DNA from 2 places in the Desulfocicer niacini genome. Region 1 is predicted to be linked to the other one. Evidence: riboswitches for the same ligand, from Rfam matches in the RefSeq annotation. Region 1 holds a riboswitch; the other holds the start of a gene.

Region 1 (14,971 bases):
CGCATGAAAAAAATCCTTGCCGCTTTTGCCGGAAACACGGTGTTTGCCAATATTTTGCTGCTGTTGATTTTCATGGCCGCAGGCTTTGCCCTGAACTCCATGATCCGGGAGATTTTTCCGGAGTTTTCCCTGGACATGATCTCCATATCCGTTCCCTATCCCGGGGCCGATCCCGAAGAGACCGAAGAGGGCATCAGCCGTAAAATAGAAGAGGCCATTGAAGAAATCGAGGGCATTGATCAATATACCACCCGGTCCTCCGAAGGGGTTGCCACGGCCCAAATAGAGGTGGATGAAAATTATGATGTCCAGGATATCCTGGATAAGGTCAGAAGCCGGGTGGATGCCATCTCCACTTTTCCCGTGGATGCGGAATCACCGATTATCTCGGAAATAACCTTGAAAGAATCGGTGCTCATGCTGGCCCTGTCTGCGGACATGTCAGAACGCCGTCTTAAAGAATGGGCCTATGCCATGGAAGATGAAATTCAGGAATTACCAGAGGTTTCCCAGGCCACCATATCCGGCACCCGGGCCTATGAGATCGGCATTGAGGTGTCTGAATCCCGACTGCGGGAGTATGGCATCACCTTTGATCAGGTGGTGACCGCCCTTCGAAAGAGCAACATGAATCTGGCCGGGGGTACCCTTCGAACCCAGGGAGAAGAGATCCGGGTGCGCACCCTGGGCCGGAGATACACCGGCCGGGATTTGGCAGATATTGTGGTGCTGGCCGGTCCCGATGGTGAGCACATAACCCTTTCCCGGCTGGCGGTGATTGATGACGGGTTTGCCCAGGACCCCATCCGGGCCAAGGTCAACGGAAAACCTGCAGTGCTGGTGAATGTGCTTAAAACCCAGGCAGAAGATGCCCTGGTGATTTCCAGGGCCGTTCATCGTTTTGTGAAGGAAAAACAGCAGATGCTTCCCCCGGGTGCCCGAATTTCCGTGATTTATGATGCCACGGACATGCTCCAGGACCGCATTGATCTCTTGATGAAAAATGGGATTATCGGGCTTGCCCTGGTGTTTTTTCTTCTGTGGCTGTTTCTGGATATTCGTTTAAGTTTTTGGGCCGGCATGGGGATTCCCATTTCCCTGGGCGGCGGGGTGGTTATTCTGTGGTTTCTGGGGGGCACCATCAATATGATTTCCCTGTTCGGACTCATTATGGTGCTGGGTATTGTGGTGGACGATGCCATTGTGGTGGGCGAGGCCATCTATGTTCATCGCAATAATGGACAAGCCCCTCTCATGGCTGCCGTTGAAGGGGTGTGGGAGGTGGGCATGCCCGTGGTGGCGGCGGTGATCACCACCATGGTGGCTTTTCTGCCCCTGGCATATATCAATGGCATCATGGGGAAGTTCATTTTTGTTCTGCCGGTGGTGGTCATTGCCTGTCTTGCCATTTCCCTGGTGGAGTGCCTGATTCTTCTGCCTGCCCATTTAAGCCAGTTGCCGGACCCAGGTGTTCAAAAACCAAAGGCTTTCTTCCTTTTTGTCTGGATTGAAGCCCTTCATGGGGCTGTGGCACGGGGGCTTCAATGGTTTGTGGCAACGGTGTATCTGCCGTTTTTGACCCGGGCTCTTCGCTGGCGATATGTGTCTCTTTGTTCTGCCATAGCCCTTTTCATGGTAATCCTGGGTTTCATGCAGGGGGGGCTTTTAAAATTTGAGGTGTTTTCCGATCTGGACGGATTCATCGTTACCGCCAACGTGGAGTTTCCCAATGGAACGCCGCCGGAGATAACCCAGGCCGCCATGGAACAGGTGGAAGCAGCTATGCTCCGTCTCAATGGACGGTTAAAAACCCTGTCCGGTGAGCCTTTGCTGAAAGAAAGCTTGGTTCTTGTGGGGGTGACTGCCGGGGAGATGCCAACTTTTGGTCCCAACTACGGAAGCATGCATGCTGTCTTACTGCCCTCGGAACAGCGGGGAATTCACTCCAAAGATATCATGGTGATGTGGGAGAAGGAGGTAGGCATTCTTCCCGGTGTGAAGTCTTTAACCTTTGCCGGCATGGCAGCCGGCCCCCCGGGGGCGCCTATTGAGGTATGGATACAGGGGCATGACATGGATGCCATCCGCTCGGCGGCCACGGATATCCAGGAACGACTGGCGGACTTTGACGGAGTGTTCCAGATTCGGTCTGATTTTTCGCCGGGGAAAAATGAGCTTCGCCTGGCATTAAAGCCCGAAGCCCGGGGCCTTGGTCTCACCGTGGAAGATCTGGCCCGCCAGGTGTATGCCGGATATTTCGGCCAGGAGGCGGTGCGTCTTCAGCGGGGCAGGGACGATGTGAAAATCATGGTGCGATACACCGAAAAAGAGCGTAGCCGTATATCGGATTTTAAAGATATCCGCATCAGAACCCCCCAGGGTCGGGAGGTACCCCTTTTGTCTGTGGCCACCGTGGCCTTCGGTCCCGGGTATGCCACCATCACCCGCACCAACGGCATGCGGCGGGTGGCGGTCAGTGCCGATGTGGACAGCAACCGCGCCAATGCCAACGAGATCATGGCCGAACTTTCCGCGGGTTATTTTCAATCCCTTAACAAAAAATATCCCGGGCTCTATATTTCGCTTCAGGGCGAAAAGAAAAAGATGCGCGAATCCTTTTCCAGCCTTATGGTGGGCTTTCCCATGGCCATTGTGGGGATTTTTATCATCATTGCCACCATGTTTCGTTCCTATGTCCAACCCTTTGTGATCATGATCACCGTGCCCTTTGGTATTATCGGGGCCATCCTGGGGCATTTGGCGTTAGGGTATGATTTGTCTTTGATGAGTATTTTCGGCATGGTGGCCCTCACCGGGGTGGTGGTCAATGATGCGATTGTGCTGATCGAACGGGTAAATGAGAATCTTGCCGAGGGTATGCCCTTTGAAGAGGCTTTGTTGTCCGGAGGACAGCGCCGGTTCCGGGCCATTTTACTCACCACCTTGAGTACCGTGGGCGGCCTTGCCCCCTTGATTATGGAGACCAATCTCCAGGCAAAGTTTCTTATCCCCATGGCCTTGTCCCTGGCTGGGGGGGTGGCCTTTGCCACGGTGTTGACCTTGGTCTTGATTCCCAATCTTTTGATGATTTTAAATGATTTTCGCCGCCTTTTTTTCAAGATGCGATGGGGGACTTGGCCTGTTAGAGAGAATGTGGAACCGGCCCGGAACCGGCGATTGGACCGCATGTCCTCGGATGAGGGGATGGCCTTTCGGCAATGACAGCCCCGGCACATAAATAGGGGACAGACTGAAAGCGCCGATTAAAGTCGGTAAATGCTAGAGAATGAAAAAGTCTTATGGTGAAGATTTAGCAACTTATGCCAGCCTCAAGTCATGCGGCAATTGCAGTAATGCATTGGCTGACGCGTTGACAGAGGGAAGCACAGGCGGGTTATTGAGCTCCGAAATCACCAAATTTCGGGTGCTGATCCCGTGGTCTGATTGTGAAGGCAACGCGAGCTGTAGCGCTATGCGAGCTATGGATCGACCCGGCGGAGTCTAAGAACTTGGCATGTGAGGGCATTCTTTACGCGGAAATCGGGAGATCCGTGAGTTTTCCTTGGTATGGATGAGGAACAAAAAAGTGGCTTCAAAGAGAGAGGTCCATCTTATGAGCAACCCCATTTGGGGGTTTGATCTCAGCATGCGTTACTTGGGGAGGGGCAGGCTTGCATTAGTGATGTTTGGGTTAAAAGTTCAATAATGCAAGCTTGCCCCCGCTGGCCCAACACATATTTTGGTTTTTAATGAGGCACATTTTTTAATGGCAAATCTGAAGAACTTTTGACTGACGAGCTATTTCAGAAAGACTTACTTCAACTCAATACCCCGTTCCTTGGCAGCATCAGCAATATGATCCACAAAAATACCTGCAAAGGCATTATTGGAACCCATTCCGGAAAGAACGGGTTTTACCGTATACCCTTCTGCCGTGAGGATGGATTTCCAGGAATCTTCTTCCGGGCCTGCCATATCATTGGTGGCATGGTCACCTGCAACAATCATGAAAGGCTTTAAAACAATTTTTTTGTTTTTGGAATGCTTCAGGGCGGCCAGTAAATCATCAATGCCCGGTGCGCCTTCCACAACCCCGATGAAGGTCTTCACATCAGAATAGGCTTCACGCATTTTTTTCTGGGTTTCGGCATAAATTCCCGTTGACCAATGCTCGTTTCCATGGCCCATGTATACAAGCAGAGCCCCTTCTTTCTTTGCCATGGCCACATCATCGGCCAGGGTTTTGATGGCCGCATCCACATCGTCGTGGTAGAGATATTTATCTCCGGGCATACCCAGGGCCGGGCGACCCATGACAATATTCTTGATGGGGCTCCATTTGGCTTTCATGGTGTGGATGGAGGCAAGGGCGTTTACATATTGCTTAAGATCGTGGGCCTGCTCCATGAAGAACATGTGGGTGGGCTGGACAATGATATTGGTGTAACCGTCTTCCAGCAGATCTCCCACGGTGGCAATGAAATTTTTAACATACAAAACTTCTTTGGGAATTCCCTGATCAAGCCATTCTTTGGGATTGGCCTGGCGTTTTTTCCATACAGAACGGATGATATTGGAGGTAAAGGTGAGGCGTACTTCGGTTCCGGGATAGGCTTTTTTAACGACATCTGCAATATTAGTAATGGATTTGACAGCCGATGGAACGGTGGTGCCGAAACTTGCCAGTACAATGGCGTTTTTCCCGGGGCCGGAATTGCCCATGCCCCCGGAGGCAAATACCCCTGCTGTACTGATTATAAGAAATAAAGCCGCAATACTGATAATCTGAATACTTTTTTTCATGATTTATTCTCCTGACGAATAACATATATTGGTCCGGAAAATAAAAAAACCGGACCACAATTAAAAAATTGATCCGGGGATGCCCTTTTTTTCCCTCGTCTCTGTAATGGTCCCTTGTCCACGGGGAACATTATAATTAAGTTTCAGGCAGGTTTTCTGACTTCCGGATCAACCTAATAACTGCGCCTTCCCAATTTAAAATCAGTGACATTTATGCAGCGTTCGTCTCCGTTACAGCGGCGGGCCCGTCCCTGAATTTCACAGGGTTCCCTTTAATGCTTGAGCTCAAGCACCTGAACTGTGCAATGAAATAGTAAAAGGTCCTAAAAGTCAAGCTGTTTTTAAGTGATTCATCCAAAGGCGGGGAGCCTGAAACAAGGAGCCGCACTGGGTGCCTGTCAGGGGCGGACCATTGTCACGCTTCGTTTTGTTCATCGGAATTTGTGGCTATGGAAAGCCTGATTAAGATCAAATCATGGGAGTAGAATTGCCGTTAACCACTCGTTTAATGCTGATGAGGGCATGTTTTTTTACATTTAAAATGTGTTGCCCCAGGATGCGTTGGGCACCCTCGGTATCCTTTGATGTGATGTGCTCATATATTTTGATGTGCTGGTCATCCACCGTGTCCATGGGTGTGACAAACAATATATTTCCCCGGTATTTGAGATAAAGAAGGTCAAACAAATGTCTTAATGTGTTGATTTGAAGATTGCATTCCGATAATTCCGCCAGGGTCATGTGAAATTCTCTGTCCCGGAGCAGCCGGTCCTTGAGATAAATATCCCGTACGGCGGAAAGATGGTTGTCCAGGGCTTTTTGGAGTTTTTTTAATTTTGTTGTGTTGATTTTGTTAATGGTGCTCTCAAGCAGGGAGACCTCAATGATTTTTCTGAAATCATAAATTTCCGTGATTTCTTCTATGCTTGTTTTTTCCGTGTAATATCCACAATTGGGTTCATGGCGCACCAGTCCCTGGAATTCCAATCTCTTTAATGCCTGGATAATGGGAGTAGGGCTCATACCCAGGCGTTCTGCAAGATCCCGGTAGGATATTTTTTGGCCCGGGATGATTTCATTGTTAAAAAACATCCGGCGGATACCCATGTAGGCTTCCTGGGTAAAGTCTTCTTTTCTTTTACGTGTTTTCTTAGGGCTCATAGGGAATTCTCTCGAAAAACGCCTGATGTAACAGTCATTTTAATTTGATTATATTTTTGATTTAATTTTTGTATTTTCATGTGGATGATTATATCAAAGAATTTGAAAATGCAATAGAAAATTGATATTTGATTTCTAATATGATTTTTTATTTGATTAAATTGCTTGACTCTGGCGCAGCTCTCTGTTAGTGAGTGGATTATTCAATCAAATATTTAATCAAATATTGATTGAGTGAATGGTTTGTAATGGACTCAACTATGCCTTATCAGCACATGGATTACCTGAATAACTCGGAGTGTCCGGTCCAAAGCGGCAAGTGTTGCGGTCAGGTATCTTAAATACAACGGGAGAAAAAAAATGGCTTTATCATTCATGGAAGGAAATGAGGCGGTTGCAAGGGGAGCCATGGCTGCCGGCTGTTCCTTTTTTGCAGGGTATCCGATTACCCCGGCCACCACGGTTTTTGCCAATATGCTGAAACTTTTACCCCCCAAAGGCGGGATTTGCGTGCAGGGTGAGGATGAAATTGCGTCCATGGGCTATTGCATCGGGGCCGCCATGGCGGGGAAAAAAGTGCTCACGGCTACATCCGGCCCTGGCATCAGCCTTTATAGTGAACAGCTTTCTTTTGCAGTTGGCAGTGAAATCCCCATGGTCATTGTGGATGTGCAGAGACTGGGGCCGTCCACCGGTTCCGCCACACGGGGAGCTGACAGCGATATTCAGTTTTTAAGATGGGGTAACACCGGCGGTGTGCCGGTGATTGTGCTGGTGCCCAAGGACGCAAAGGACTGCTATGAACTGACGGTGCATGCCTTCAACTATGCCGAAGAGTTCCGTTGCCCGGTGTTCATTGCATCCAATAAAGAAATCGGCATGACCCGGGAAAGCCTGGACCTTGATGCCATTACATTGCCCCCCCTGGTGGAGCGAAAACCCTTCACCGGCGAAAACTATATTCCCTTTGAAGCCGATGCCGACAAAGCCCCGGATTTTTTGCCCATCGGCGGAAAGATCCTGGTGCGCCAGACATCTTCCACCCATGGCCCCGACGGCTACATCACCATTGATCCCGAAGTGATCAGCGCCTCCCAGAAGCGACTACAGAACAAAATTATGGCCGCTGAAGAGCGGATCTCCCTGTTTGAAGAAAAGAAAAGAGAAGGGGCAGACACCCTGGTGATCAGCTATGGAGTAAGTTCCCGGGCCGTCACAGATGCCTGTGATCATCTGGCGGAAAAAGGAAAACCCGTTTCCACCTTGAACTTGAAAACCGTGTGGCCCGTTCCCGAAAAACTCATCAAGGAAAAGGCAGCAGCGTACAAACGCATTGTGGTCATTGAAATGAATCTGGGCCAGTACGTCAACGAAATCCGGCGGGTTCTGGCAGGTAAAACCATTGATTTCTACGGTCAGATGGACGGCACCTTGATTGCACCCGGTAAGATAATGGAGGTGATTGAAAATGAGTAGTCTATTAAATAACAGCCGTCCCCCGGTGTTCTGTCCGGGCTGTACACATGAAAGAATTACCAAAGAGCTGGACAAGGCCCTGATCAAAATGGGTATCCCCGCCGAAAAAACCGTTATTGTAACGGACATCGGATGCTCAGGCCTGTTTGACACCTTTTTTAATGTCCATGCACTGCACGGTCTCCATGGACGGGCATTGACTTATGCCCAGGGATTGAAGCTTGCCGACCCTGAACTCAATGTCATTGTCACCATGGGCGACGGCGGCCTTGGCATCGGTGGTGCCCATGTCTTGTCCGCCTGTAGAAAAAACATGGACATTACCCTGATCATTTTAAATAATTTCAATTTCGGCATGACCGGTGGCCAGTATTCCGCCACCACCCCCAGTGATGCCGTTGTGGGTTCGGAGTTCCTGAATCAGGCGGAAATCCCCATTGATATCTGTGAGGTGGCCGAAAGTGCAGGTGCCACCTGGGTCAGCCGTTACTCCGGTCATGATGCCAATCTGTCGGATCACTTTGTATCCGCCATGCAGCACAAAGGTTTTGCCATGGTGGAAACCCTTGGCATGTGTACCGGGCGTTACACCAAGCGCAACAAGTTAAACATTGCCGCCATTGATGCCATGATCGAAGAAAAACCCACCAAAACAGGCTTGGTGGAAAAAAACCAGCGCCCTGAATATGGGGAACGCTACCGGGCCATTGCCGCTGAAAAAACCGTGTACCCCGAAGCGGTGACCGTGGAACAGCAGGTGACCCTTAAAAATCCCAAACGTGAAGAGATCGTTATTCTGGGAAGTGCTGGCATGCGTATTGTCACCGCCGGAGATATTGTCTGTTTTGCCGGCATGGTGGCAGGGCTCAATGCTTCCATGAAAAATGATTATAACATCACCGTTCTCCGGGGTCAGTCCGTGAGCGAACTGATTTTATCTCCGGAGACAATCGGGTATGCCGGCCTTGAAGCCCCGTCCATTGTGCTTGCTCTGAGTGACGAAGGTGTACAGCGCCGTAAGAAAATCTTTGCAAAGCTGGGACCCGATACCCTGGTGGTCCGGGAAGCCAGCGTGGAAATCCCGGAAACCAAGGCAGAGGTGATGACGGTGGATTTCAAGGAGCTGAAGATTAAACGCCATGACTGGGCACTGGCATCCCTGGGTGTTCTGGCAAAACTGGGCAGGGGTATCACGGAAGAGATGCTTATTCCGGCCCTGAAAGCCCGATTTAATCCAAAAGTGTTCGGCATGGCCATGGAAACCGTTGAAAAAACCTTGAAGAGTTGATTCGAGCTGGCAGGATAGTGCTTTAATGGGTTTTGTATACGATGATCAAACCTTGTCTTTTAAAAAAACTGTCATCGGGTTACAGGATAAATATACTGAATTTTAAAAAATAAGTAACAAATATAATAATTGGAGCTGATCCCGGTGATGGCAGAACCTGAATTCCCAGGGGCTGCTGTCGGGATCAACCCCGCACAATTTCTTACAAGGAGTAAACAATGGATTTTGAACTGTCAAAAGAACTCACTATGCTGCAGAAAGCCGTCAGAGAATTTGCAAAGAAAAAGATCGCTCCCAATGCCGATGAATGGGATGAAAAGGATTATTTTCCTTACAAAGAAGCCGTTCTGCCCATGGGAGAACTGGGATTTTACGGCACGGTGATTCCGGAAGAATACGGTGGAGAGGACATGGGTTGGCTGGCCGCCATGATCGTCACCGAAGAAATCGCCAGATGCTCAAGTTCCCTGCGGGTGCAGGTTAACATGCAGGTTCTGGGATGCGCCTTCACCATTTTTAAGTACGGCACTGAAGCCGCCAAGAAAAAATATGTCGAAAAGCTTTGTACTGCGGAGTATCTGGGTGGTTTTGGTATCACCGAAGCCGATGCCGGTTCTGATGTCATGGCCATGTCCACCGTGGCGGAAGAAAAAGAAGATCATTACCTTTTAAACGGTTCAAAAACATGGATTTCCAACGCTGACATTGCCGATGTCCTGATGTGTTATGCTTACACAGATAAGGACAAAGGCAGCAAGGGGCTTTCCGCCTTTGTCATTGAGCCCAAGAATTTTGCAGGTATTAAAACATCCGGTCTTGATAAACTGGGTTCCCATTCTTCTCCCACCGGTGAGGTATTTCTGGATAACGTCAAGGTTCCCAAGGAAAATCTGCTGGGAAAACCCGGTGACGGTGCGAAAATTCTTTTCAGCTCCTTGAACCATACCCGTCTTTCTGCAGCAGCCGGTGGTGTGGGTCTTGCCCAGGGATGTCTGGATGAAGCGATTAAATATTGCAATACCAGAAAACAATTCGGTAAAACCATCGGAACCTTCCAGATGAATCAGGACATGATCGCCCAGATGGCGGCTGAAATTGATGCGGCTCGTTTCATGGTATATCGTGCGGCAGCAGAAAAAGATAAGGGCAATCTCAACAACGGCCTTGACGTGGCCAAGGCCAAATACCTGGCTGGCGAAGTGGCCACCAAGGCCTCAAACTTTGCCATGAGAATTCTGGGTGCCTATGGTTACTCCACTGAGTACCCCGTGGCCCGTTTTTACCGAGATGCCCCCACCTACAGCATGGTGGAAGGATCAGCCAACATCTGTAAGATGATCATTGCTTTGGATGCCCTGGGTGTCAAAAAGGCAAACAGATAAGTTATCCATGGGGAAACAGGATGGGATCAGGCGTGTGATACTGGACGTTTGAAGTTTTTTATCACAAAGCCCGATCCCATACCAGAGTGGCAGATGTTGTGATCAAGCCCGGATGACTAAAAAACAGGCCTGGAATATCATTGCCCTGAATTTACATTTTTCCCGGAAACAAACCTGTTCCCGGGAAAAATGAAAAAATAAAAAATGGAGAACAACTCATGAGTAATTCGGTAACTGTATTTATTTCAGGTATCACAGGGGTTTTTGCTGGGATGGCCCTGCTTTATTTTTCCCTGAGGATTACCTCGTTTATTACGGATAAACTGACGGCATCCGGTGCCGATAAAAAATAGCAACGCACTTGAATATCATGGTGTATCTGTTTCTAAAGGATTTTTAAAATGTTTAACAGCTTGCAGTTTTTAACAACCACCACCGGTTTCTGGCACCTCACCCCCGGCATGATGTTCATGTGGGTCATTGGCCTTGGGTTGATCTACCTGGCCATTTCCAAACAGTATGAACCGCTTTTGCTGCTTCCCATCGGGTTTGGTATTATCCTTGCAAACCTTCCCTTGGCAGGTCTCATGACCCCTGAAGAAGGCCTGTTATGGAAATTCTATGAATACGGCATTCACTGGGAGATCATTCCCCCCCTGATTTTTCTGGGATTGGGAGCCCTCACCGATTTTGGTCCCCTTTTGTCCATGCCTTCTCTTATTTTTCTGGGCGCAGCAGCCCAGGGCGGGGTATATCTGACGTTTTTCATTGCCAACAGTTTTCTTGGCTTTGATCTCATGGAATCTGCCACCATCGGTATCATCGGCGGTGCGGATGGTCCCACCACCATCTTTCTGGCCTCCAAGCTGGCCCCCCACATGCTTGGCATCTGTGCCGTGGCTGCTTACTCCTACATGGCCCTGGTACCCATTATTCAGCCGCCGGTGATGAAGGCGTTGACCACGCAAAAAGAACGAAAAATCCGCATGAAAAAAGGCCGTAAGATCAATAAGCTTGAAAAACTGCTCTTTCCCATTATTGCCACCTTTGTTATCATCCTCATTGTACCGGCATCGGCTCCGCTGATTTCCATGTTCATGGTGGGCAATCTGTTCCGGGAGTCCAAGGTGGTGGAGCGTTTGACCAAGGCCTCCCAAGAGGAGCTGCTCAACATTGCCACCATTTTTCTGGGGCTGCCCGTGGGTGCCACCATGAATGCTGAAAATTTTTTGCAGTGGAAGGTGATTTTTATCTTTCTCCTGGGGCTTTGTGCCTTTATCCTGAGTACAGCGGTGGGGGTGTGCATTGCCAAGGTGATGAACCTGTTCAGGAAAGATAAAATCAACCCGCTTCTGGGTGCGGCCGGTGTGTCGGCAGTTCCCATGGCTGCCCGTGTGGTTCATAAGGTGGGACAGGAGGCGGATAAAAAGAATTATCTTTTGATGTACGCCATGGGACCCAATGTGGCCGGGGTTATCGGCACCGTGATTGCCGCCGGTATCTTTTTGACCTTGCTGCAGCCGTAATCTGAAACTGATCTTGAGCTCAAGCTACTGAAAACAGATGACTACGTTTGTTCAGGCCGGTTTTAACCCTTGAGTCACATTCGGAGAACATGATTAAGTACCGAGTACCTAAAAAACAGAACCCAATATCCAATACCAGATATAAAACAAAGGAGATTCCCATGAGTAAAGAATTGTTGGCCCCCCTGGCCGGAAAAATTGTTCAGATTGATGTAAAAGTTGGTGACAGTGTGGAAGAAGACGATGATGCCCTGGTCATTGAGGCCATGAAGATGGAAACCCCCGTCTATATTCCCTGTGACGGCACCGTTGCCAAAATCAATGTCAAAGAAGGTGATGAGGTTGAGGAGGATGATGTCCTTCTCATCGTTGAATAAGCCTTGTCCACGATGATCTGGTTTTACCTGTCAGGTTTAAATTTTCCCCCTCACGGAAACCGGATCATTGCCTTGGAAAATTTTTGATGTATGGCTCTCCCTGCTGCATTGGATGCACAAAAGGGGGAGCTGTGCCGAAAGGCCTGATTGTTTTTTTAACAGCGTAAACGGCAGAACCCCTTGCCCCAATGAAAATTGAAACCCGCATGACTGCAATTTTGTTAATTCGGGTTTAATTGAAATATTTTCGGAGAAAAAATGAGACCATATTTTGAAAAAATGCCTGAATTCGGCAACGCGCTGAAAAAAGGTCAGATCAAAAGAGGAGAAGAAAATACAAATCTCCTCAAAGAGGTGGAAGGCGAAATCGCCGCAGCAGTGGATGTCATCAAAAACGCCGGTCTGCCCGAAGCCAAAATCAATGCACGGGGTGTCATGACCGTGTGGCAGCGACTGGAGTACCTGGTGGACCCGGGTACCTGGTCTCCCCTTCACATGCTTTACAACCCTGCCGACAACTCCGAAGGCACCACCAATGTCATTGATGGTCTCGGAAAGATTTCCGGTAAATGGGCGGTGATCATCGGATTTGACAACAAGGTGATGGCCGGTGCCTGGCTGGCCGGTCAGTCTGAAAATATTTTGCGGGTCACCGATCTTGCCAAGCGGCTCAATGTGCCCCTGGTGTGGCTGGTGAACTGCTCCGGTGCTAAACTTTCCGAGCAGGAACAGTTTTATGCCAATAGACGGGGCGCAGGTGCACCGTTTTATCGTCATGCAGAGCTCAACCAGATGGGGATCCCCGTGCTTGCAGGCATCTACGGCACCAACCCTGCCGGCGGTGGATACCAGAGCATCAGCCCCACCATTTTGTTTGCCCATAAAGATTGTAACATTGCCGTGGGTGGTGCCGGTATCGTAAGCGGCATGGCACCCAAGGGCGGTTTTGACGTGGAATCCGCCGAACAGCTCATTGAATCTACCCGGCATTTCAAGAGTAATCCCCCGGGAACTCCCAAGGTCCATTATGATGAGACCGGTTTCTTCAGATATGTGTATGAAGAAGAAAAGGGTGTTCTGGATGGTCTTAAAGACTACATGAAGGATATTCCGGCCTACAATCCCAAATTTTTCCGGGTGGCGGAACCGGCTGAACCTAAGTTTGATATTGAAGATATTTACAAGCTGCTCCCCATTGATCAGAAGAAAGTCTATGATTTTGAAGAGATTTTGGCCCGCCTTGTGGACAACAGTGAAAGCATGGAATTTCGACCCGGTTATGGTCCGGAAGTCTACACCGGTCTTTGCAAGGTGGATGGGTATCTGGTGGGCATCATCGGCAATCGTCAGGGCTATCTTGGCAAGGATTATCCCGAGTATGCCGATTACCCCGGCATCGGCGGCAAGCTCTATCGCCAGGGCATGATCAAGATGAACGAGTTTGTAACCCTGGCCGGACGGGATCGTATCCCCTTAATCTGGTTCCAGGACACCTCCGGAATTGATGTGGGTGACATTGCTGAAAAGGCCGAACTTTTGGGCATCGGGCAGAGCCTTGTTTACTCCATTCAGCAATCGGGTGTTCCCCAGATGATGGTGCTGCTGCGCAAGGGATCTGCCGCAGCTCATTATCTTCTGGGTGGTCCCCAGGGCAATGATACCAACGCTTTTTCCATCGGTACGGCGGCAAGCGAGGTATATGTCATGCACGGTGAAACTGCCGCTGTTGCCATGTATTCCCGTCGTCTGGTGAAAGAAAAGGATGCGGGTAATCCCCTGGAGCCGGTGATTGAAAAGATGAATCAGGTGGTGGAAGATTACAAGACCTTTTCCCGGCCCAAATACTGCGCCAAGGTGGGGTATGTGGATGAGATTGTCAATGTGACTGAAATCAGAAACTACATGAAGGCCTTTACGGGCTCTGCCTATCAGAATCCCAAGTCCATCTGTCCCCAGCATCAGATGATTTTGCCCCGGATTATTAAGGGGTAGTTTTTTCGCTTATATCGGGTGTTTTGTTGTTTTTTCTGTTCAAAACACCCTGAGATAGAACTTGCATCATAAAAGAATCCCGGGTATGTGTGTTTTTGCACATGTCCGGGATTTTTTTGTCACACCTTCAAACATAAGGAAAGTTGGCCATGAAAATAATAAATTACAAAGAAGTTGAACCCACACGATTTGATACTGAACCGGCAAAAGGCGTCACCGGTGTCGTTGCCATTGGGAAGGCCGATGGTGCTGAGAATTTCTGCATGCGGGTCTTTGAACTTGATAAAGAGGGCCATACGCCGCGCCACACCCATGCCTGGGAGCATGAGATTTTTGTTCATTCCGGAGAAGGAGAGGTGTTCTGTGACGGCAAGTGGGTTTTCATTTCATCGGGAACGGCCATATTTATCCCGGGAAATGAGGATCACCAGATCAGAAACGCCGGTGCAGTTCCCCTGGTGTTTGTCTGTTTAATTCCTGCCGGGGTTGCGGAATTATAATCGGCAGGTCAAGTGGGTTGATAGCCTTTGGCTCCGAATGGGACGCTTCGATCAATCGCTGGGGGCTCTGCTGAGGATGCTCGGAGGTTTTATTTTCTAATAAAAAAGATAATATGCTCTATTCACTGAAGTTTCTGCATCTCCGTCATTAATTTTAAAACAGCCACTTCCTTGGCCTTGGCTTCCACTTCAACAGTCAGGTCAAGGCAAAGCCAGTTCAGGGGAAAATCCCTGATGTCGATGTAATCATGATGTTTTCGGACATCATTTTTCCCATTCCATCCGTTGATGGGAGATGAAATGTGAAAAAGGGGCTCCCGGCTCCAGGTGCGACACGCTTTTTCTGTGACCCCTTTAACGCTGAGTCCATCCGGCAGACAGCGGTGATGATGAACATCGTACACCAGGGGAATTTCCATGTCGGTACACACCGGTAATAGATCCAGGGGGCTATAGCTTCTGTCAT
Region 2 (14,971 bases), on a different contig from region 1:
GGAGGTGCTCATCCAGGACATCCCCAACATTTATCCCTATATCATGGACAATATCGGCGAAGGGGTCCAGGCCAAACGCCGGGGCCGGGGCGTCATTGTGGATTATCTGATCCCCCCCATGAAAAAAGCCGGAACCTATGAGGAGTACGGCGAACTTGCCGGTCTTATCAGTGCATATGAAGAAACCATGACCCGAAGCCCGGAACTTGCCGCCAAAAAATTAAACCGTATTGAAACCCTGGCAGGCACATTGGGATTGCTCAAGGATCTTCAGATCACCACCTTTACACCAGACGACATGGAAACCATTGAACATTATCTTCTGGAACTGCAGGAGGCCAACCTTCCCTACGGACTTCACACCTTTGGAATTTCTCCCGAAGGTGAAGGCCTCACAGAATTTTCCCAGTTGATTCAGGAACGTCACGACACGCTTTCCACAGAAGAAATTCAACGCAGATTAAGCCTCTGCAGCCGGGAGATGGATCATCTGTTAAAGGGCATTCAAGGCAGATACATCCCCTCGGCCGGGGCCAATGATCCTTTAAGAAATGTGGATGCCATTCCCACGGGAAATAATTTCTACGGATTTGACCCGGCCAGGGTACCGTCAAAAGATGCCTGGGAGCTGGGTAAAGACCAGGGCAAACAATTGATTGCAAAATACCTGGAGGAAAACGGCAAATATCCGGAGAAAATCGGCCTGGTGTTCTGGAGCATTGAACTCCAGCGCAATGAGGGCACCCAGGTGGGCACCGCTCTGTATCTTTTGGGCATGAAGCCGGTGTGGGATAAAAACAACAAGGTCACCGGGGTTGAAGCCATACCCGGTGCGGTGCTGGGACGACCCCGCATTGATGTTCACATGCAGGTGTCCGGCCTGTTCCGGGACAATTTCCCCTCCCTGATTCTGCTGCTGGACGAGGCTGTGACCCGGGCCGGACAGCTGCAGGATGTGGATAATTTCATTGCCCTTCACAACCAGAAAATCAAAGGCTACCTCCTGGACAAGGGATATGATGAAAAAGAGGCGGACCAGTTAAAAAGTCTGCGGGTCTTTTCCAACGCACTGGGCGCTTACGGCAACACCATTGAGGACTTGATTCCGGCCAGTGGCCTGTGGGAGGGGGATGACGAAATTGCCGATGTGTTCATCAACTATGTCTCTTTCGGATACGGCAAAAATGTGTGGGGCAAACCCCTGAAGTCGGCCTACAAAAAAAATCTTGAAGATGTAAAAATGACCATGCACACCCGGTCCAGCAATCTTTTTAAGAACCTTGACACCGACGGAGTTTTCTCCGAACTGGGGGGGCTTTCCCTGGCTGTGAAACGGGTGAGCGGGGCCTATCCGGATGTGGTGCTGTCCAATCAGGCAAATCCCGATAATGCCCGGGTGGAGGATATTGAAAAAACCATCGGCAGGGAACTGCGCTCCCGGTACCTCAATCCCAAATGGATTGAAGGCATGAAAAAAGAAAATTATGCAGGCGCAAGGGAGATGAATCGATTTGTGGAACATCTCTGGGGCTGGCAGGTCACCACCCCCTTTGCCGTTGACGGTGCCAAATGGCAGCAGATCTATGAGGTTTATATCCAGGACAAATACGGCATGGAACTTAAATCTTTTTTTAACAAAAACAACCCCTGGGCCCAGCAGTCCATGGCGGCCCGGATGCTGGAGGCAGACCGCAAGGATTATTGGAAGGCACCCGAGGAGGTGAAAAAAGATCTGGCCAGAACCTATGCCCTGAACGTCATTGAAAAGGGCGTGGCCTGCTGTGAACACACCTGCAACAATGCCATGCTTCAAAAATTTGTCACCAACATCATCTCCCTGTACGGGCTTCTCACCCCCAAAGAGCTGGAACAGTTCAAGATGGTGGTGGCCAAAGCCGTGGGAAAAACCCAGGCCGAACATGAGGCAGAGCATGCCAAGATCCGGGAAGGATTGAAAGAGACCGTGGAAGAGATTCAGCAGGAGGAAACGGTCAAGGCCGAAAAAGAGGGCAAACCGCTTAAAGGGTTTGAAATGGTGGAGGAAAAAATGGAAGAGACCAAGGTCACCTCCTCCGGCTCCTCCTGGATGGTCATGGCCATTGTCATCATAATTCTGGGCCTTGTGCTCCTGGGATGGAAAAGGAAAAGAATATAATGTTTGAACAACTTTGGATGAGCGGCATATTGGTGGCTTTTTCCGTGTTCGGCATTAAAGCCGGAGTGGGGCTGGGAGCCCAGATATACAGCACAAGCCTTTCCCCGGGTAAAAAAGTCGTTTTTACGGGGGGGTGCTTTTTTGCCTATCTTGTTCTGTTTTTCGGTATTTACGCCATTGTAAGTCAATTGAATCTCTTAAACTACCTGGACAAGCTGTCCCACCTGCTTCAATATGGCATGTGGGTACACCTTGTGGTGGCCCTGGGACTCCTGGTCTGGGGGACAACCCTTTTGATGCGTCCTTCAAATGCAAAGCATCCCTCCCTGTTCCGGGCAAGTCTGCTGCTGGTTGTGCCCTGCCCGGTGTGCGCCACCGTAATTTTGCTGAACCTTACCCTGGCCCTTTCCCTGTCTCCATATCCGCCGTTTTTAACCACATTGATTCTTTTTGGGATGTTTATGGGTATCATTGCCCTGACCCTGGGCGTGCTTTTTCCCCGCCGTCGTCACATGGGATCCGGTACAGGATTTCTGGGTCTTTCCATGACCTTGATAGCCCTTTATTTTCTCATGACCGTGGTCATTGCTCCCCTGTATCCTGAAATCAAGGCCGCCTTTACCATGGCCGTTTCCAACAGCCCCGCCCCCCAGTCGGACTTACGCCCCATCCTGATATTATCGGGCATATCCCTTTTTCTGACCGGCCTGGGATTTGTCCGCACCTATTTTTCTAAAGGAGATACCCATTGAATCTTTTCCCTGCACTTCAGACCATACTCTATACCATTTCAACGGCCCTGCTCTATCCCGTGGTGATCCTGCTGGTGATCCTGTGTCTCTGGATGCTCATCTATACCGGTGGGTTTATTGCAGAATGGATTAAACGAACCCAGTTTCGCAGCAACGGCAAACTGACCGACTCCCTTGAACAGATTCAGTCCCAGCGGAAACTGCCCCCATCCCTGGCAGAGAATCTTCCTGCCCACATTGGCGATTACACTAACAACCTTGGAAGCATCATCAAAGAGCAGAGCCGATTTGAAGAAGAAAAGGTGGAAGACCTCAACCAGCAGAAGCATTATGCCCTGCTGCGGGAGGTGGATAAAATCCGGCTGATTGTTCGCATTGGACCAAGCCTTGGGCTCATGGGAACCCTGATTCCCATGGGAACCGGCCTTGCCGGACTTACCAAGGGAAACATGGCCGAGCTTTCCTCCAGCCTGATCCTGGCATTTACCACCACGGTCGTGGGGCTGGCATTGGGAATTACAGCCCATTTTTTTTCCGTCACCAGGGAACGGTGGGCCATTGAAGACATGCGTAATATCAACCTGATCACAGAGGCCATGGTGAAAAAAGACGAACCTGTTTCAAAAAAAGGGTCCCCTTTATGAAATACCTTGCAACCAGCCGACCGGGTCAATTTCGTAAGGCGGGCAACGAAGAGCCCATGAACGGCGTGGCCAATCTGTTTGATGTGGCCCTTGTGTTTATTGTGGCTCTGCTCCTTTCCCTCATGGCCACCTTCCAGGTGCTTGATTTTTTCAACCCGGACAGTCAAATCACGGTGATGAAAAAAGTAAAGGATCAATGGCAGGTGATCACTAAAAAAGGCACCGACGTCAAGGTTAAAAAGATTACAGACCGCACGGTGGGTGGAGATGAAGGATTTGAGCTGGGGACGGCCTACCAGCTCAAAGACGGACGAGTCATCTATATCCCCAGTGAGTTAAACGAAGAGATGATGGATGGATTTAAATGAAATTTATGCTCAAACGTATTGTGTTGATCTTTTTCCTGTTGTGCCAATGGGGCATGCCGGCAACGGCCCAGACCTCCGTGGCCCACTCCCTTAAAATTGCCCTGATCCACTATGCGGTGAAACATAAAGATCCTGCCGAAAATCTCAAAGCCCTGTTGGAACTGAACCGCAGTGCCGCCCAGCAGGGGGCCAGGCTTATCCTGAATACGGAACTTGCCGTTTCCGGCTACTCTTTTTCCTCCCGCCGGGACATTGCGCCCTATACGGAAACTGACCAGGGAAAAACCATGGCCGCCATGGCCGCACTGGCCCGGGAGCAGAAGGTTTACATCGGCATCACCTTTCCGGAACAGGACCCGTTGACCCAAAGTTATTACAACAGCGCCTTTGTTCTGGACCCCGGGGGCAAAATCATATGTCGATATCGTAAAATATACGGTGAAAGACGATGGGCAAGGCCGGGTAGTCCCTATCAGGAGGGAATTTTTAACACCCCCTGGGGTCGTATGGGTATTGCCATCTGTGCGGACAGTTATTTTGGACTGATACCCCGAACCCTGGCGCTCAAAGGGGTGGATTTATTATGGGTGCCGGCCAACTGGCCCCCCACGGGGGGCCTGAACCCACTTGAGGTATGGCAGACCAGGGCCCTTGAAAACGGTATCTATCTGGCAGCCTGCAACCGAACCGGCAAGGATCTTACCATGGACTGTACCCGGACGGTTTCCGCAGTGGTGGCCCCCACGGGCAAACCGTTGTTTTCCGAATCATCTGCAACTTCCAAGATTTTTGTGGCGGACATTCCCCTGGATGACCAGGGACGATTGAGCCATGTTCACCGTCAACAGTGCATGGCATCACGACAGGTAAACAACTATCGCAACATCTATCTGAAACCCTGGGTTGAAAATCTCACCGGATATTACCGGTTGCCGGAAACCGGCGTGCTTGATGTACATTGTTTCGTCCCACCGCCGGGAAAGAAATCCCTGCCATCATTGACCGCTGCCATATCAGAGAAAAAAAATGATCACCCAACCCTGTGGGTGTTGCCCCAGGGTATGGAAGATAAAATTTCCTCCCAATCTCTGTTGCTGCTGGCCCAAAATAGCAAGGTGGCCTTTGCCGTATCGCTGTCCATGGCCAAGGGCGACCCGGCCGTACCGGTCCTGATAACCCCGGAGGGCCAACAATTTTTTATGGAATCAGATATTGAACCGGATACGGGGCAAAGTCCTTTTTTTCCCTATAAAATATTACACCATGGCCCTGCCGCCATTGCCATGGTTCCTGTGGAAGCGTTACAGCACCCGGAACTGGCCGTTATTCTGGCCAAGCTGGGATGCGATCTGGTGGTGTGTTCCGAAAAAACCCTTTCCTGGAAAAACTTACTTTTAAGCCGCATGCGAACCGTGAATGGTGTGGCCGTAGCCACCTGTGCCCGTAACGCTGCTGAAATTACCTGTATGCAGGGGCTCCACGGCGGTCGGGACCATCAATACCAGGACCACCCCGGGATATGCAGCTATCAACTTGATACCGCAGGAACCCGGAAAAAATATTTTGACTATTGCATTGATTATGATTTGTTATTGAAACCCAGCGCATCCACACAAAAAAAAGTGGATTGTACCGATTAATCAAAAAACGCAATGCATTGCCGACAACATTTCGATGTTTATTGCGGTTAAAAAGCCGTCACCAACTTCCATGCCACGCTGCCAGCGCCTAAGCCAGACCGTGCCCGGCATACGGTGACGTCCAAAACCTTTTTTAGATCATACAGCCCACATTGACCGCACAAGCAAAGTATTCTATAACCCGGTGAACAGAAAATAAAGGCAGGAATAAAAAAGGGCCGGGGTATCATGTCATCTATATTTTTAAGCACGTTCGGAACTATATTCAACGCGATTTTTCAATTGTCGCTCATTTCCACGGCAGCCGGGCTACTGGTGCGCAAGCAGGTGGTATCCCAAGAGCAGGTCCAGGCGGTGTCCACGCTTACCGTCAATGTGTTTCTACCCTGTCTCATTGTTTCCACAACAATTACCCGTTTTGATCCGGGACAATTTACCTTTTGGTGGGCATGGCCCCTTTCCGGTGTGGGACTGTTTGCGGCAGGGACTCTGTTTACGGCCCTTCTGACCCGGATAAAGGTGGAAAAACGACATCTTATTCCCATAGCCTCCATACAAAACGGTATTTACTTTGTTCTGCCCATTGGTCAGCTCCTCTACCCGGATCAGTTTGACATGTTCGCCCTGTACTGTTTCCTGTTGGTTACCGGTATGACTCCCTTGACCTGGAGCGTGGGCAAGGTGCTGGTCACCGGCAAATCAACGGTTGATATTCACTGGCGGGATTTCATCACTCCACCCCTGGTGGCCACACTGATACCGCTTTTACTGATTTTTACAGGCCTTTCCACCATGGTACCCGCCCCGGCAATCCGTGCAATGAATTTCCTCGGACAAGCCACCGTCCCCCTGGCCGTATTTATCCTGGGCGCCACCATCGGAACAATTTCACTCCGACAAATGCCTCCCCTGGGGGATATTCTCACGGTGGCCTTGGTCAAGTTCATGCTGATTCCCGCAACGGTTCTGGGTATTTTGTATTTCACCGGCATATATGCCACCATGCCTTTGTTCAGCAGTATGATGATCCTTCAATCATCCTCTCCTCCGGCCACAAATTTAATCCTCATGATAAAACATTATGGTGGAGATACCCAGACCGTCAGCAGCATGATGCTGGTACAATACCTTTTGGCGCTGCCCGCCATGCCCCTGTGGCTGGCCCTATGGCATATACTGATTCAATAGCCATGATCATTGAAAATAGCATTTAAAATAGGATTTTGATTTTACCATATTTTTTGCTTGACATTACAGTGCTCAGGGTTAGAATCATCTGATGTACAGGTGCTGAAGTAAAGCATAACAGGGAACCACGTTAGACTCGTGGACGGACCCACCGCTGTGACCGGGGACGAAAGCTGCAATTATACCACTGACCATATGGTTGGGAAGGTGCGGCCGTTAGATTGATCCGGAAGTCAGAAGACCTACCTGTGCCAAGCGGGCTTGCATTTTAATGCAACGAATCGCCCGGCGAAGTATCTAAGGATAAAAAAGGGAAATCCCTGGATTGAAAATCATTTCGGTCCGGGGATTTTTGTTTTTCCGGACAGACCATTTATTGTGATGAACTATTTTTATTTTAGGGAGTCAGATTTTATTGATTTACCATTTTTCAAGCCCAGGCCGTTGTATCCTGTGGGTGTTGCCTTGGGTAAACGGTAAATTGAAAACTGCTGAGTCCCTTAAAATGATATCATCATGATAAAAGCCGCCTACCTAAAATGGAGACCGAGGCTATGAATAAAGGCTTACTCATGGTAAACACGGGAAACGGTAAAGGAAAAACCACCGCAGCACTGGGACAAACATTCAGGGCTCTGGGACATGGTAAAAAAATCTGCATCATTCAGTTTATCAAGGGAAACTGGAAATACGGTGAACTCTTTTCCATGGAAAGATACATGGATCTGGTGGATTTTTATGTCATGGGAAACGGTTTTACCTTTAAATCCGATGACCTGGAAAAAGATCGTACCATTGCCCTCAAGGGATGGGATCTGGCCAAAGAAAAACTTTCCTCCAGCGACTACTTCATGGTGCTTCTGGACGAACTTACCTACCTTATGACTCTGGGGTTTCTGGACACAGATACCATCCTGGATGGCATCACTCACAGAAGAAAAGATCTCCATGTGGTGGTCACCGGACGATATGCCCCCAAAAAACTCATTGAAACGGCAGATCTTGTGACGGATATGCAGGAGGTCAAACATCCATACCAGAATGGAATTATGGCACAAAAAGGAATCGAATTTTAACCATATGAAAATAGCCATTTATGGAAAAGGTGGTATCGGCAAATCCACTATTTCAGCCAATCTTTCTGCGGCCCTTGCCCATGGCGGTAAAAAGGTGCTGCAGATCGGATGCGATCCCAAGCACGACTCCACCCGATTGCTTCTGGGGGGAAAACGCATCATGACGGCCCTGGATTACATGAAAAACACCCCTGTGGCACTGCAGCACCTGAGCCAGGTTCTTCATGTGGGATACAAAGGAATTGTCTGCGCCGAGGCCGGTGGCCCGGAACCCGGCGTGGGGTGCGCCGGACGGGGCATTTTAAGCACCTTTGCCCTGTTTGAGCGCCTTGGCCTTGATATGAATGCCTTTGATGTGGTGGTGTATGATGTGCTTGGTGATGTTGTATGCGGTGGATTTGCAGTTCCCCTGAGGCGGGGATTTGCCGACACCGTCTATGTGGTGACCTCCGAGGAGTTCATGTCCATTTATGCGGCCAATAATATCCTTAAGGGGGTTAAAAATTTTGATGAAGGAGGCCCCCGCCTTGCGGGTCTGATTCTCAACAGCAGGGGGAGCGAAGAAAACAGACACTCCGTGGAAGGCTTTGCCCAAAATGTCAGGCTTCCCGTAAAACAGGTAATACCCAGAAGTGATTTATTCAGAAAAGCTGAAATGATGGAAACAACAGTGGTGGAAAGCTTTCCCGACTCCATGGAGGCCCAGGCTTTTCATGACCTTGCCCGGGATGTTCTGGAAAACCGCACCTTTTATCCTGCCCGGTTCCTCGATGAAGACTTTCTTGAACAGCTTGTCCTGCAAAAGAAGATCCCACAGACAAAGACACAAAACACAGCCCCGGCCCCACCGCCAAATAGTGATGAAAAACCGACGGAGAAAATATTCCAGGTCAAACCCGGAAGTCAAAAACCGGTTTTTTTGTCCAAAAGCCTGCTCAACCGGGAGCCCCTGCACGGCTGCGCATTTTCCGGGGCTCTTGCCACCACAACCCAGATCAAAGACACCATCACAGTGGCCCACGGCCCGAGAAGCTGCACCAACATTGCCTGCCAGGCCATTTTATCGGCAGGGTTCAGGTTGTTTACCCAGAAAAAGATACTGCTGGAACACCAGGTGGCCCCGGCGGTGATATCGTCGGACATGGATGAATCCGTGGTGATTTACGGAGGAAAAGACAAGCTTGTGAACACCCTTGAACAGGCCATGGCACAAAATCCCAAAGCCGTATTTCTGATTACCACCTGCCCCTCTGGGGTCATCGGAGATGATCCCCTTGCCGCCATCAATGAAATTCGGAACCGATATCCCCATGTACCGGTGATCCCAATAACATCAGATGGTAACCTTCAGGGGGATTACATGCAGGGTGTCATCAATGCCTGCATGGAGGGAGCCGCAGCATTGATGGATAAAACCGTTAAGCCCCAATCCCATTGTGTAAATATACTGGCGGAAAAAAATATCGCCTTTAACGCAGAGACTAATTTTAACACCGTTGTGGCACTACTTGGGGCTATGAATATTAGTGTCAATTGCCGGTTTGTCAGAAACACCTCCGTGGATCAATTGAAAAACTTTACGAAAGCCCCCCTAAATCTGCCAGCTTACACCGACTATCTGGGGCGACTCATGGCTAAATTCATTGATAAGCAACTGGGAATTCCCACGGCAAAACGTCCCTTTCCCGTGGGATTTTCCGAAAGTGCTGTCTGGGTCAGGGAAATTGCCGAATTCTTCAATGAACCCATGGCGGGGGAAAAAATCATTGATACCCATCAAAAACACTATGACACCATGATTGCCAAATATGGGGATACCCTCAAGGGAAGACGACTCATGCTCCTCACCTACATGCATGATGTGGACTGGATTGTGGAAGCGGCCTTTGATCTGGGCATGGAAGTTGTTAAAGTATGCATTTTAAATTATTCCCAGGATAATCTTTTCGTCACCCGGTATCCGGACCGTTTCAAGGTGGAAACAAACTATGACCCAGCCAAAAGAGATGGGGATCTAAAACGTTTCAAACCAGATCTTTTCCTGGGGAATTATACCCCTAAAAACCTGCCCCATCCACTGCATGTGGACATCATTCCCATGTGTCCGGATGTGGGGTTCTACGGCGGGCTTGCCTTTGCACATCGCTGGGCAACTTTAATTAAGGCACCTGTCACCGAAGGATGGAAAAATGACGGCATCTGATTATTCAGTTTATAAAAAATATTCCGCAAATCCCCTGAGTATTTCAAGCGTTGTTGTGGGCAGAGCCGGATCAGAATACGGTCTGCCCATGGCTGTTATTCCAGACAGCTTTACCGGAGCCATTGCGGCCATAGAAGGCATCAGGGATGCCGCCGTGCTGCTCAACGGTCCCACAGGATGTAAATTTTATCATGGTGCGATGTCGGAAACTCAGATGCCCCGGTCCGATTTTATTGATCCTCTGTACTATTCCGAAGAATTTTATTTTGGTCAACCCCGGGTGCCGGTGACCTATCTGGATGATTACGATTATGTGTTTGGAGCCACGGATAAGCTTGAGAAAATCCTACCTATAGTGGCCAGAAAAGGCCATGGACTAATTGGGGTGATCAATTCCCCGGGGGCAGCCCTCATCGGCGATGATCTCTTGCGCTTCATTAAAAACGCCAACCTGCCGGTTCCCTGCATTGCCGTGGAAAATACAGGCTTTTCCCAGCCCCTGGCATGGGGATTTCAAGATGCAGTCAAAAAAGTTTTGACCCGTATCAAACCCCGAAAACTTCCCCGTGAAAAAGACGGTGTCAATTTAATGGGCGTTTCCATCGTCCACCACCACTGGCAGGGCAATGTTGCGGAGCTTACCACCCTTTTACAGGCATGCGGCATCCGGGTGCACACCACCATCTGCGCAGGCTGCACCCTGGCTGAACTTGAAAATATAAGCTCATCCCAGCTGAATGTTGTTGTCCATGTCGAATATGCAGATACATTGGCTCCCTTTATGGCAGACCGATATGGCATGAACACGTATCTCCCCCCGGACGGAGCCCCCGTGGGATTTAAGGCCACGGAATCATGGATCTCCGGGGTATGCGAAATGCTTGATGTCAGCCCTGCACCGGCCCTGGCACTGATGAAAGGTGCCCGGCAAAAAAGCCATGAAGCCTTGAATCGATTCAATGCTCTGACAGGTCTGCCCAAGGGAGCCACCTTTGGCGTGGACGGGGATGCTTCCATGGCATTGCCCCTGGTGACATGGCTTTATGAGTACCTTGGCATGGTGCCGCTTTCTGTCCGGGTGAACACAGAAAATACCCAATCCACGGACAATCTCAAATCATTTCTTCAAAAAATTGATTGTGCCGGGGCATGGCAGGCCGACATGACCCACGAAACCCCGGATGTGGTGTTTGGGAGCGGGGCCGTAATTGCACGTTTGAAACTGTCCGGCAACCCATTTACAGGTATTGAGCTATCCCTGCCGGCGGGTACATACCAGCATGTGATTCCCAAAGCATATATGGGATGCCAGGGTGCTCTTTACCTCATTGAACGGATCATCAATGGCCTGGCCGGTTGTTGAGCGCAGAGGGAAAATCCATTAGTTTGTTTTAATTTTCATGAAACACATTATGTTGTGGCAAGTGGAAGAACTTATGACTGACGAGTTCCTAACTCCACAAAACCTATCTGCTCTCGAATCCGTTTAAGAAGCCGGACAGCCTGGGAAACCTCCTTGAAATCAATTCCAGGCAGGGCTTGTTCTATAATCTGATGTTCTTTTTCTTCAGATTGGCGAAAGGTAACAGCACCGAACTCGGACATCCGAATCAACATGGATTTTTTGTGAAACGGATTTTCCTCGGACTCCAGAAAACCGTCTGCAATCATCTTATTGCAAACCGTCCTTATAAATTGACGGCTGACCTCAAGCCTTAAGGCAATATGGGGAATCGTTGCCGGCCCATACCTGTCCAGGACATGCATAATTCTGCGTTGAGGAGTGCCCAGACCGGCCTGCTCATGAACGGTGTCAGTGATGGATGATAACACCCCATGAAGCTGAAAGACCTCCCGGAAAAGATCGTGAACCACCTGCCCCCGGGATTCCCCTGTATTTTTTTCCGGCTTCGTCATATCCAGCGCCGCACCTTCGCGCAATACGCCGGATACTCATTTTTAAAATTTCTTTTCATATACGATTCCTCCTTTGGAACAACATAACAAGCTAAATATACTCCCAATGGGAAATAGGAAATTATCATCCAAAGACTTCCCAGGGCAAGCCCAAGACCTAAAAAAAAAGCAGAACCTCCCACGTACATGGGATTCCGGCTAAACCGGTAGGCGCCCTTAATAACACACTGGGAAGCTGATTGATTGGTGGGCACACTGGTGCCGAGAGCTTTAAATTTCTCATGGGCGCACATCATAAATATAAAACCTGCGATTCCAATCAGGATACCAATTACCCTTACCACTGGATGATCAAGCAAGAAAAAAAAAGACGGAAAAAAGAATTCCGCGATGCCCCCTGCGCTCAGACAGATACAAAACACTACAGGTGGCATGATATTCACACCCGGATTATCATTTTTTTGATTTTTATAAGCTATTTTAACCGACATGATCTCCTCCTTTATTTGGATTAAATTTGGATTAAATCTACATCATGACAATTAAGTTGTCAAGTTGACATCTCTATTGTCGTTAATTCCCATTCATATCCAAACCGGGCACTGAATGATGGTTAGGCCAAAAGGAAATTACATCCCCATTCAACATCATCGTTAAATTTAAAATCAGCCATCTCAAATACTATATAGTGCGCTTGCATGGTCTTCAGTTATCGTCTGCAATATAACTGCCACGGGCAGAGCTTATTTTGATCCGGTTCTGCCCAGAACAAAGCTTGAAATACGCCCCTGATTTGCGGAGTATTTCATATAACCAACATGTCCTGGCGAACACAACAAAGATAGGGTCGTAGACGCGAAGCCAAATGGTATTATACCGCCGCCCCCCGACGGGCAATGGGCCCGGACCGGAACTGTAGACAGTTCAATTGTCCGGGTCCTATTGCCCATCGGGGGGGCGGCTCTGCTGAGGTTGCCTTGGAGGCTGCCTTTTCATATAACCGCCACGGGCGGACCTCATTCTGATCTCGTTCTGCCCACAACGAAGCATAAAAGAATATTAGACTTACCTACTATTTCATATAAAAAAATTGAAATAAAATTGGCGACGGAAAAAATTTCAAAGAATTTTGTGTTGAAAATCAGATTTTTATCCTCATATCAAGGCGGCTAAAAGACTTTATTTTCAAGGCTGTACCGCTTTAAGTAGGTAGCTTGTGCAGGCATAAAAACTTGATTAAAGAAAAACTCTTGACAGAAAAATAAAGATCAGATAATAAGAATCCTCAACAGAAGTTTTAATACCCTAACTTTACAAATTAATCAGCATATAGTTTTATATAGCTAATATAGTTCAAACCACTAAATAGCAATGGCGTAATAGAGTGAAGGGGGAAAAAATGATAGCAAATCGGTCAGTGTGTTGGGCTCCAATGGCATGGAACGGGTTAAATTTTAAACAATTTTGTGGGGTGATAAAATTATTGGGGCTATTTTTTGTTTCAGTCATTTTCCTGGGAAATATACTTCTACCTTCCGACACCTCAGCCCATTCTCTCTACATTCAATCCAGCAGGTATAATGTCAAAGAAGGACAAAAGTTTCCTCTCTTTTTTTGCTATGGTCATCAGATTCCGGTTTCCGACGGCTTGAGAGCTGAAAAGATCAAATCAATTCAAATCCACACCCCCACAGGCGAGGTGCGAGACATTGGCGTTCGCGATGAGATCTCACTTCATTCGTATCTGGTGAAATATGACACCAAAGGCACCTATGCTCTAACTGCCCAGACAACGCCAGGTTACTATACGATCTATGTTGACCAAAAAGGACGAGATCACCATGTGATAAAACCCCAAAGCAAGATTAAAGACAAAGCAAAAGAAATCAAGCTGAGTCTTTACAGTCGTCAATTCACAAAAAGCTATGTCACATGCGAAACATCATCAACCCCCTTTCCAGCCAATGTAGGCCTTCCGCTGGAACTGGTCCCTGAAAAGGATTTAAATGAGCTTAAAGTGGGGGAAGATCTTGTGCTAAAGGTTTATTTCAATGGAAAACCTTTTAACGGATCAGGAACCTGGGATGCCACTTACAACGGGTTTTCCACCCTTACCGAAGATTATTACTATCCTGATAAAGAGATTAATGGTGATACTATTCGGATGTTTGTTCCCAACGCCGGCCGTTGGTTTGTTCGTTATTCCATAAAAACAGATGCTCCACCGGAAGAAAAGGAAAACTACAATCAGCTGAAATGTACTGCTACATTAGTTTTTGAGATTCCCAATGAGCGGATGAGACCGAAAAAAACTTCGTATTAATGTAAGTCCGTCAACTAAAATAAAAATTTGCTGAACCTGAATAATAACATCAGGGGGCATCCTGCGGTTGGGATTGAGATAGATCCGAAAAGTGAGGGCGTAACCAGATGCGAGTGGAGATATGTTTTCTTTCGCATACGATTGCGCCCTTTTTTTATTTAAAGGTCATCAGCGAAAAAAACAATCAATCGTCTGGGTTGATCTGCAATTATTTTCTGAGGAGAAAAGATGAAATCTTTGGTTGTCTATTCAAGCAAAACTGGAAATACAAAAAAGGTGGCAGAAGCCGTTTTTGATGCACTGCCGGAACCCAAGGCAATACACCCTGTAGAAGATGCACCCAGGGTTGACGAATTCGATTTTTTGGCATTGGGATTCTGGGTGGATAAGGGAACAGCCGACCTAAAGTCCCAAGATTTTTTCAAAGAAATCAAGGGAAAACAAATCGGCCTGTTCGGCACCCTCGGCGCATATCCCGACTCTGATCATGCCAGAGAGAGTATGGAAAAGGTCAAAAATCTCCTGGCAGAAAACGAGATTTTGGGCACATTCATGTGTCAGGGGAAGGTGGATCCGGCTTTGATCGAATGGATGGCTAAGCAGTTTAAAGATGCCCCCCACCACTCCATGACACCGGAGAGGGCAGCAAGACTCAAGGAAGCTGAAAAGCACCCGGACAATGCAGATTTAATCAATGCCCAAAAG

What was found. A riboswitch is a leader RNA that binds a small molecule or an ion and turns the genes downstream of it on or off. The one in region 1 is predicted to bind cobalamin.
Region 2: another riboswitch for cobalamin. It lies ahead of cobO (cob(I)yrinic acid a,c-diamide adenosyltransferase); the one in region 1 lies ahead of ACYQ2M_RS20135 (sirohydrochlorin cobaltochelatase).

The regions. Positions count from the first base shown of each region.
Region 1 covers NZ_BAAHYK010000046.1:14,725-29,695, forward strand. The annotation lists gene ACYQ2M_RS20125 (efflux RND transporter periplasmic adaptor subunit) at 1-7, shown strand, start outside; gene ACYQ2M_RS20130 (efflux RND transporter permease subunit) at 4-3,222, shown strand; gene ACYQ2M_RS20135 (sirohydrochlorin cobaltochelatase) at 3,814-4,803, opposite strand; cobalamin riboswitch at 4,933-5,115, opposite strand; gene ACYQ2M_RS20140 (GntR family transcriptional regulator) at 5,272-5,964, opposite strand; gene ACYQ2M_RS20145 (transketolase C-terminal domain-containing protein) at 6,325-7,440, shown strand; gene ACYQ2M_RS20150 (thiamine pyrophosphate-dependent enzyme) at 7,433-8,728, shown strand; gene acd (glutaryl-CoA dehydrogenase Acd) at 8,947-10,110, shown strand; gene ACYQ2M_RS20160 (hypothetical protein) at 10,329-10,463, shown strand; gene ACYQ2M_RS20165 (sodium ion-translocating decarboxylase subunit beta) at 10,512-11,636, shown strand; gene ACYQ2M_RS20170 (biotin/lipoyl-containing protein) at 11,798-12,013, shown strand; gene ACYQ2M_RS20175 (acyl-CoA carboxylase subunit beta) at 12,272-14,005, shown strand; gene ACYQ2M_RS20180 (cupin domain-containing protein) at 14,155-14,505, shown strand; gene uvsE (UV DNA damage repair endonuclease UvsE) at 14,628-14,971, opposite strand, start outside.
Region 2 covers NZ_BAAHYK010000028.1:15,117-30,087, reverse strand. The annotation lists gene ACYQ2M_RS15580 (cobaltochelatase subunit CobN) at 1-2,155, shown strand, start outside; gene ACYQ2M_RS15575 (DUF2162 family putative transporter) at 2,155-2,907, shown strand; gene ACYQ2M_RS15570 (MotA/TolQ/ExbB proton channel family protein) at 2,904-3,551, shown strand; gene ACYQ2M_RS15565 (DUF2149 domain-containing protein) at 3,548-3,919, shown strand; gene ACYQ2M_RS15560 (carbon-nitrogen hydrolase family protein) at 3,916-5,559, shown strand; gene ACYQ2M_RS15555 (AEC family transporter) at 5,788-6,747, shown strand; cobalamin riboswitch at 6,828-7,011, shown strand; gene cobO (cob(I)yrinic acid a,c-diamide adenosyltransferase) at 7,287-7,823, shown strand; gene ACYQ2M_RS15545 (nitrogenase component 1) at 7,828-10,026, shown strand; gene ACYQ2M_RS15540 (nitrogenase component 1) at 10,013-11,389, shown strand; gene ACYQ2M_RS15535 (MarR family winged helix-turn-helix transcriptional regulator) at 11,461-11,943, opposite strand; gene ACYQ2M_RS15530 (methyltransferase family protein) at 11,940-12,434, opposite strand; gene ACYQ2M_RS15525 (DUF4198 domain-containing protein) at 13,343-14,266, shown strand; gene ACYQ2M_RS15520 (TonB-dependent receptor domain-containing protein) at 14,495-14,971, shown strand, end outside.